Regions from separate parts of the Bradyrhizobium sp. USDA 4461 genome, predicted to be linked through region 1. Evidence: riboswitches for the same ligand, from Rfam matches in the RefSeq annotation. Region 1 holds a riboswitch; the other holds the start of a gene.
The links. Region 1 has a riboswitch for cobalamin ahead of ACVINW_RS08950 (TonB-dependent receptor). Riboswitches for the same ligand answer to the same signal wherever they lie in the genome.
Positions count from the first base shown of each region.

Region 1 (4,494 bases):
CCAGCGCCGGATGCAGCAGGAAGGCGCGGCCCTCATCCTCGGCGCGATCGCCAGCCTCCGATACCAGGATGAAATCCGGCCGCAACTTCACGATGGCCTCGAGCGAGGCAAAGCCGCCCGCGCCGAGGCCGAGCTCACCGGCCGCATTGGTCAGGCCGGTTGCCGCCAGCAGCGAGTTAATCAGGCTGTTATCTCCCGACACGAAGCCACGCCGCTCCAGCGGCAGCACGCGGTAATGATGCGCGCTCGCCACCGCACGCGCCCGCGCGATCGCCGCATCGAGGCGCGCGATCTCCAGCTCGGCGCGATCGGGATGCTGCACCACATCGCCCATGGCGCGGATTTGATCCCTCACCTCGTCCAGCGTGCGCGGTACCGTGAATTCGGCGAGGTGCAGCCCGTGGGCCTTCAGCAGGTCACGCGTCGCGCGTTTGTCGAACAGGCTGACGACGACGATGTCTGGCTTGAGCAGCAGCACGTCCTCGGCCTCGCCCGACAGGCGTAGAAAGTTTCGCGCTTTCTCGGCTGCCCAGGATTGCCAGGCATCGCGCGAAAAGCGGCTGAGGCCGAGGATCTGGTCCGGGTCGGCGAGCGACAGCACGAGCTGGTCGCTGCAGACATTCATCGAGACGATGCGCGGGCCGGCGGCGGACGCGGCACCAAGCGACGTGATCCATGCCGCCGCGGCCAAGGCTGCGAGACGCCACGCGCACATCAGACGTCCGCCCATGGCACGATGACCGCCTCGCGCCGGAATTCAGCGCGGTAGGCGCTGACGCGGAATACGCTGGCGAGGACTGCTTCCGACAGTGCCTCATCAGGCGCGCCCTGCGCCGCCAGCCGCCCCTCCGACAGCACCAGCACATGATCGGCGAAGCGCGCGGCGAGGCCGAGGTCATGCGTCACGACGATCACCAGCACGCCGGTGTCGGCGACGTTGCGCAGCTTCTGCATCACGTCGATCTGATGGCGCGGATCGAGCGAGGCGGTCGGCTCGTCGGCGAGGATCACCGGCGCCTCGACCGCGAGCACCCGGGCCAGCGCGACACGGCTGCGCTCGCCGCCGGACAGCTCGGTGACGCGGCGATCGCGGAACTCGGTGACATCGACGGCCTGCATCGCCCGCAGCACCGCCTCCATATCCCCGGGCGACAGCCGCGCCGGATCGGTCGCGCCATGCGGATAGCGGCCGAGCGCCACGATATCGCGTGCCGGCAGCGGCCAGTGCACCATGTGCCCCTGCGGCAGATACGCAAAACGTTTCGCACGCTCGCGCAGCGGCAATGACGCCAGAGCCTCGCCGCCAATCCTGATCTCGCCGTCAGACGGGATCAGGCCAGCCAGCGCGCGCAACAGCGTGGTCTTGCCGGCGCCATTCGGTCCGACCAGCGCGACCAGGTGACCGGCCGCGAGCGACAGCGAGACATCGTGCAGCACCTTGCGGCTGCCGAGCGAGGCGTTGAGCGCTGTGGCGGAGAGCAGCGTCATGCCACGCCTCCGCCGAGCGCGCGGCGCTCGCGCATGATGAGGTAAAGAAAGAACGGCACGCCGATGATCGAGGTCAGCACGCCGACCTTGATGTCCGAGGTCGAGGGGATGATGCGCACCGCGATATCTGCGGCAAGCAGCAGCGCCGAGCCGGTCAGCGCGCTCGGTACCAGCAGCCGTGCCGGATCATGACCGATCACCGGGCGCATCAGATGCGGCGCGACGAGGCCGATGAAGCCGATCGTGCCGGTCACCGCGACCGCGCCGCCGACGCCGAGCGCGACGCCCGTGATGACGAAGAGCCGCAGCCGCCCGACATCGACGCCGAGACTCCGCGCCGCCTCCTCGCCGAGCGTCAGCACACGAAAGGCGCTCGCCTGGCTGAGCAGGATGGCCGCGCCGGCGACGATAAAGGGCAGCGCCAGCGCCACATGCTCGAAGCTGCGGTCCTCCAGCGAGCCGAGCAGCCAGAACGCGATCTCCAGCACCACGAACGGATTGCTGGAGAGGTTCATCACCAGCGCGGTCGCGGCACCCGCAAAGCTCGAGATCGCAAGCCCCGCGAGGATCAGGATCAGCAGCCCGGCATTGCGACCGGCGATCGCGAGCAATGCGAACACCGAGCCGAACGCGGCGATAATCGCCACCGCCGGCAGCGCGTAGTACCGCACATCGGCGAGGCCGAGCGCGATCACCAGCACCGCGCCGAATGCCGCCGATTGCGGCGCGCCGAACAGCGACGGCGAAGCCAGCGGATTGCGCAGCAGGCCTTGCAGCGCCGCGCCCGACAGCCCGAGAATGCCGCCGATCGCGAATGCCAGGATGGTGCGCGGCAGCCGGATCTCGCGCACAATGACCTGCGCGACGTCGCTGCCGCCCCCGAACAGCGCCTCGATCACCGCGAGCGGCGACAGCCGCACCGGCCCGATGCCGAGCGAGAGCACGCACAGCAGAACCACGAGCGCGAATAGCGCCGCGGTGGCACTCCACCGCCGCCGCGCCGCGATCTCGGCCGCCAAGGCAAAATCCTGCACGCTCATCTCATCCATGCTCTTACAGCGATCGCCGTGGCAGACAAGCGACACCCGACAAAAACCGTGGCCGGGCGGCCATTGCCCGACTTCCGCCGGATTGACTTTGCTGCCCGGCCGAACCCTAGATGACCATGACGGTTCTTTCATGAGATGAAAAGGGAATGCGGTACGGGGAAACTTCCCCAACGCCGCGGCTGCCCCCGCAACTGTATGCGGTGAATCCTTCGTCACAGGCCACTGGGAATCTCGGTCCTGGGAAGGCGACGAAGGGTAACGACCCGCGAGCCAGGAGACCTGCCGTCAGCCGTGGTCACACGCGAGGATGCCGGTCGGGGAGTACAGGCATGAGCTTCACCTGATGCTGCAAGCACATGGTGAGACTGCTTCGCGGTGACGTGCCACTGACGTTACCGAGGTCTCGCCTATGTTTTCCTTCCCACCCGATCGGCGCCGCGCGCTTCTGCTCGCGTCGACGATCATCTTGCCGACGATCGTCCTTTCAACGGCGCGGGCGCAGCAGGCGCCCGCTCCCGATCAGCTGCCCGCAATCGAAGTCAGCCGATCCGGCGACCAGAACGTTACCCGCGCCAAACCGCCCGCTGACGAGACCCCGGCCCCACGCCGCCCGGCGCCGGGCACCACGCAGAGCAGCAACGCGGGCAGCGGCGCCGGATCGAACTCGGCTGGAGCCGGCTCGGCCACGGGGACCGGCGGCAGCAGCGGCGGCCGCCAGTTTGCCGGGGTCGTCGGCTCCTCCTCGACCGTGATCACCGCCGACGACATCGCGCATTCGCCGTCGCAGTCGCTGCCGGAAATCCTGGCGCAGGTGCCGGGCGTGCAGCTGCAATCGCTCTATGGCGGGCCGAACGGCGCCAAGACCTCGGTTGACCTGCGTGGCTTCGGCGCATTCGCGACCGACAACACCCTGTTCCTGCTCAACGGCCGCCGCCTCAACGACGTCGACAAAGCCGGCTTCGATCTCACCACGATTCCGCTCGATTCGATCGAACGGATCGAGATCGTCAGCGGCAACAGCGGCGCGGTGCTCTATGGCGACAACGCGGTCGGCGGCGTGGTCAACATCATCACCAAGGCCGGCGCCGGTGGTCCACCAGCCACGATGCGCGCCGAGGCCGGAGTTGGCTCGTTCAACACCCGGATGGCCGCGGTCTCCGCGGCTCTCAATTCAGGACCGTGGTCGACCTCGTTCTATGGCAGCGGCATCAAATCCGACGGCTACCGCGTCAACAATGCGCTCGACCAGCGCAACGCCGTCGGCAACGTCAACTACACCACACCGGATCTCACCGCCTTCGTCACCGTCACCGGCAGCGACCAGAAGCTCGGCCTGCCCGGCGGACGGCTGGTCGATCCGTCGATCGGCGTCAACGAGTTGCTGACTGATCGTCGCGGTGCGGCGACGCCGTTCGACTATGCGAACCAGCAGACCGCGAGCGTCACCACCGGCTTCACCAGAACGCTGGTGAACGGCGTCGACCTGATCGTCGACGGCGGCTGGCGGCAGCGCGAGACGCAGAGCGGCTTCTTCGGCACCGTGCCGACCATCAGCTTCGCCTCGACCTACAATGACGCCGCGCTGCAGACCTGGTCTCTGACGCCGCGGCTCAGCGTCAAGAATGTCATGCTGGGCATGCCATCCACGATCCTGACCGGCATCGACTATTACGATTCGACCTTCCGTGAGGCACGCGGCGCCTATCAGGGCGTCGATCCCACCCACGTCTACAACATCGAGCAGCAGAGCGTGGCCGGCTATTGGCAGCACACGTTCGGCTTGCTGCCGACCACCGACTTCTCCTACGGCGCGCGGGTGCAGAACACCCACGTCTCGGCGCGCGATCGCTACGATCCGAATGCGCCGTTCGCTTTCGACACGCAGGCGGCACCGCTCGACAGCAACGAGACACAGTACGCCTTGCATGTCGGTGTCGAGCATCGCTTCACCGACACC
Region 1 is NZ_JBSRXM010000001.1:1,889,488-1,893,981, forward strand. Features, by position in the region: gene ACVINW_RS08935 (ABC transporter substrate-binding protein) at 1-715, opposite strand, end outside; gene ACVINW_RS08940 (ABC transporter ATP-binding protein) at 715-1,488, opposite strand; gene ACVINW_RS08945 (FecCD family ABC transporter permease) at 1,485-2,528, opposite strand; cobalamin riboswitch at 2,641-2,838, shown strand; gene ACVINW_RS08950 (TonB-dependent receptor) at 2,947-4,494, shown strand, end outside.

Region 2 (4,494 bases), 2.0 Mb from region 1:
CGGACATCTGTTGCTCGGAGCCTGTAGCGTCGTTGCGATTCGCGACGGTGCCGCCCTATCAAGACGGCGCGCTCATACAAGATGACAGTCTCCGAGATCGGATGAGTATTCCTGCTATTTTTTCACGGCAGGATCGACACCAAAATTTGTCTCAAATTTGGAGGCCGATGCTTCTTCCTAAATGGAAGCCAACCCTGATCATCAGGTGACGAAGGCTCGTCAGCTTTCGGTCAGCTTGCGTTTCTAGGGTGCTGGCCCATTCGCGCTCACAAAGCAGCCAATCTTATCACGTGACAAAACGGTTCTTCTCATGTTGCCTGCCGTTGCCTCGATCTCTCTCAACCCGGCTGAATGCCTCTCCCAGCGGCTATTTATCGGCGCGGGACCAGTATCATGGTAGTCGTGCGCAGGCAGCTTCGAAGCAAGGTGCAGCTTCTTCGGCGGCCGACCGCCCGCCGGCTCCGACGCTGTCGGAGGTTCAGTGTACAGTCACGGCGGCGAGTCCGCTTGGCGATCGCGTCCTGCAGAACATTTCTACAATCCACCGGCGCAAGCCATCTTCTCCGGGGGCGGTTCCGCCAGCTCTGCCGAGCTCGATCCTGCGAAGAGTCTTCAGCTCGGGCCGGCCGCGCAGCCGCTCTTGTGCTCGCAGTAAGTCGAGGTGCATCCGGCAGGCAAACCGGAAGGTGGGGATCATTTCGATTCAGCCTTGACGAACCGGCGGGATGTTTATGACCGCGTCATTCAGGTTTCGCTCATCTCCAAGGGCGCCGGCGCAGCTCATCTCTGAATAAGTTTCTATCGGTGGGCTGAGCCGGCTGATGGTTTCTTCACGCAACAGCAGGGTCGCTCACGCCGCGACGCAGAGAGGGTGGTTTCATGCTCTTGTCCGCTTGCCGCTTCTGCTATCGCATCGGCGGATATTAGACCGATTTATACACCCTATATAACCAAAGCGTAGGCGAGTGCGAAGGCACCAGCCGTCGAGTTGCTTGCAGATGAGATGGGAGACATTGCGTTGCGGATAGATTTCTCGCGTATCAATCGGTCTAAAGCTGTATTCCACGATATTTATGCTTCGGATGATCCGAGGGCATATTTCTCGGTCCTCGGCGACCTGGATTATATGATCCCGGACGTAGCTGAGCCAGTTGTGCGCCAAATCCTGGCAGCGAAAGCGTCGGCAACCGGCCTCAAGCCCGTCGTGCTCGATGTTGGTTGTTCGTACGGCATCAATGCAGCGGTGCATCGCTTTCCGCTGACCTTCGGGGGCTTGCGTCACCGCTACGCCCGGCGTGAGATGAGAGCAATCAGTTCTGAGACACTGGTGAGTCTCGATCGCAGTTTTTATGCAGCCTGGCCTGATGTCGGATTGGCACGCTTTATCGGTCTCGATGTGTCGGCACGGGCGATCAGCTATGCAAAGAGTGTTGGCCTCTTGGAGCAGGGCATTGTCGCTGACCTTGAAAAGGAGGCGCTATCGGCGGACAGCGCGCGCATTCTCCGCTCCGTGGATGTTATCATGTCGACCGGATGCATCGGCTACGTTACCGAGAAGACGTTCAGCGAGATACTCGATGCGACAGAGAAGCAACCATGGATCATCTCCTTCGTGCTGCGAATGTTCCCATTTGAGTCGCTGGCCGCGACATTCGCAAACCGTGGTCTTGTGACAGAACGTCTTGCCGGCGCGACGTTTATCCAGCGTCGCTTTCGCGACGCTGAAGAGTTTGAAAGTTGTTTGGCCAGCTTGGCAGCCCTTGGCGTGGATGCCACCGGCCTCGAATCGGAAGGGCTGTTTCACGCCGACCTGATCTTGTCTCGCCCCGAGGCGGATGCGCGCGCCGCGCCTCTGGAAGCCGTTGTCACCGTCGCCAGCGGCAGGGGACGGCCGATCGGCCCCCGTTACGTTCATGTTGAAAGCAAGGAGGGCTTGCAGGTCGCGCTGGAGCCGTGACAGGAGGACCACTGTGCAGCGCGAGCCTCTTCGTCGCTGGATCAAGACGTCGAGCGCGAGGCGATTCTGGTCGGCGGCGCGCCAGAGCCGATATTGTTCGCCCGCGACTAGATAACGACTTTGTCCAGATGCCATTTGTCCCGGCGAGCGGGAGCGCTGCGACTCAGGTCGGAGAGCGCCTTGCCGAATTCCTTCTCCGCTGAAGCGTGGTTTCACACATTCCATCAATGCGACGCGCGAGCCAGGAATTTCTTGGACCTTGCGCAAGCTACGGAAACCGGAATGCGGCCCAACGGCACCTCCAATCACCTGCAGCAGAAGCGACCGCGGCCACAGAGTCGTCCGGGCGCCAGGTTTTTTGCCTTTTGAATCTGGACCCCCAGTTGACGAATCCCTGCGAGTCGTGCCTATTTCTAGCTAGTCACGGTCTTCCGTCCCCCAGATCTTGTAGGTCGGAAGCTAAGAGGGAACCCGGTGCGCCGAAGACGGCTACTCCGGGGCTGCCCCCGCAACTGTAAGCGGCGAGCGATTGTCATCATGGCCACTAGCGCGACATAGCGCCGGGAAGGCCGACAGCCGTAATGACCCGCGAGCCAGGAGACCTGCCGCGACTGAACGAAAGTCCTCGGGCGGGGTGCCCCGTTGGGTCGCTTGCAGCCGGGGACGTTTGACCGGTTTCCTCGCAAGTCGTCCGCGCGGTTCCCCGCCTAACATCGCGGGGTCGCCGATGTCGCCGTCTTACGATTTCGATCAGCATGGTCATCTCATCGAGCCGCAGCCAGAGCCCGGCGTGCCTGAGTTGTGTCTTGTGCCGCCGCCATCGCTGGCTCCGCTGCCGCAGCCCCTTGCGCCATCGCTAAAGCCGACCGATCTCAAGCTTGATCGGACGCGCGACGACCTGTTGACGCCGTTCGGCAAGCTGACGCTGAGCGACCGTTATCTGCTCGCCGGCGAAATGATCCAGGACATGTTCGCGCGAGTGTCTTGCGCCTTCGCGGACGATGTCGCGCATGCCCAACGTCTCTATGATGCGATGTCTCGGCTGTGGTTCATGCCAGCCACGCCGGTGCTCTCCAACGGCGGTGCGACGCGTGGCCTGCCGATTTCCTGCTTCCTTAACTCGGTGTCGGACTCGCTCGAAGGCATCGTGGGCACCTGGAACGAGAACGTATGGCTTGCCTCTAACGGCGGCGGCATCGGCACCTACTGGGGCAATGTTCGCTCGATCGGCGAGCAGGTGAAGGGCGGCGTTACCTCAGGCATCATCCCGTTCATCCACGTCATGGACGGCCTGACGTTGGCGATCAGCCAGGGCTCGTTGCGGCGCGGCTCGGCTGCGGTCTATCTCGATATCCACCATCCCGAGATCGAGGAGTTCCTCGAGATCCGGAAGGCGTCCGGCGACTTCAACCGCAAGAGTCTCAACCTGCATCACGGCATCAACGTCACCGATGAGTTCATGCGTGCCGTGGGCGCCGGCACTGCGTTCGCGCTGCGCAGTCCAAAGACCAGGGACGTTATCCGTGAAATCGACGCCCGTCAGCTGTGGCAACGCATCCTGGAGAACCGGCTGCAGACGGGGGAGCCTTATCTCTTGTTCATCGACACAGTGAACCGCGCGCTTCCCAAGCACCAGCGCGAGCTCGGCCTCAAGGTCTCAACATCGAACTTGTGCAGCGAAATTACTCTGCCGACCGGCATCGATCATCGCGACGAGGAGCGTACCGCGGTGTGCTGCCTGTCGTCGCTCAACCTCGAGACCTGGGACCAGTGGAATGAGGAGCCTGGCTTCATCGAGGACGTCATGCGCTTCCTCGACAACGTGCTGACCCACTTCATCACGGTGGCGCCGGGCGTCATGAAGCGTGCCCGCTACGCCGCCTTGCGTGAGCGTTCCGTCGGCCTTGGCGTCATGGGCTTCCACTCGTTCCTGCAGGCCAGGAGCATTCCGATGGAAAGCGTCGTGGCTAAGTCGTTCAATCTGAACATGTTCCGGAAAATCCGTCGCGATGCTGATGCGGCATCCGTGACGCTCGCGCGCGAGCGGGGGCCGTGCCCGGATGCCCTGGAACGAGGCGTGATGGCGCGCTTCAGCCATAAGATCGCGATCGCGCCGACCGCCTCGATAAGCATTATCTGCGGCGGCACCAGCGCTTGCGTTGAACCGATCCCGGCCAACATCTACACCCACAAGACCTTGTCCGGCGCCATCTCGGTGCGTAATCCGCATCTCGCCAAACTGCTGGCCGTCAAGGGCGCCAATACTGCGGCGATCTGGCAATCGATCCTCGCCCACGAGGGTTCGGTCGCCCATCTCGACATCCTCTCGGAGCTCGAGAAAGCGGTCTTTCGTACCGCCTTCGAGATCGACCAGCGCTGGATCGTCGAACTTGCCGCCGACCGCGCCGCGTTCATCTGTCAGAGCCAATCGATCAACCTCTATCTGCCGGCTGACGTCGATAAATGGGATCTCCACATGCTGCACTGGACGGCATGGAAGCGGGGGGTGAAGAGCCTCTACTACTGTCGTTCAAAAT
Region 2 is NZ_JBSRXM010000001.1:3,866,041-3,870,534, forward strand. Features, by position in the region: gene ACVINW_RS18110 (nodulation protein NolB) at 291-713, shown strand; gene ACVINW_RS18115 (nodulation protein NolB) at 662-790, shown strand; gene ACVINW_RS18120 (class I SAM-dependent methyltransferase) at 1,004-1,957, shown strand; cobalamin riboswitch at 2,365-2,581, shown strand; gene ACVINW_RS18125 (ribonucleoside-diphosphate reductase subunit alpha) at 2,685-4,494, shown strand, end outside.
Region 2: it holds a riboswitch for cobalamin, as region 1 does, so the genes downstream of both, ACVINW_RS18125 (ribonucleoside-diphosphate reductase subunit alpha) here and ACVINW_RS08950 (TonB-dependent receptor) in region 1, are expected to answer to the same signal.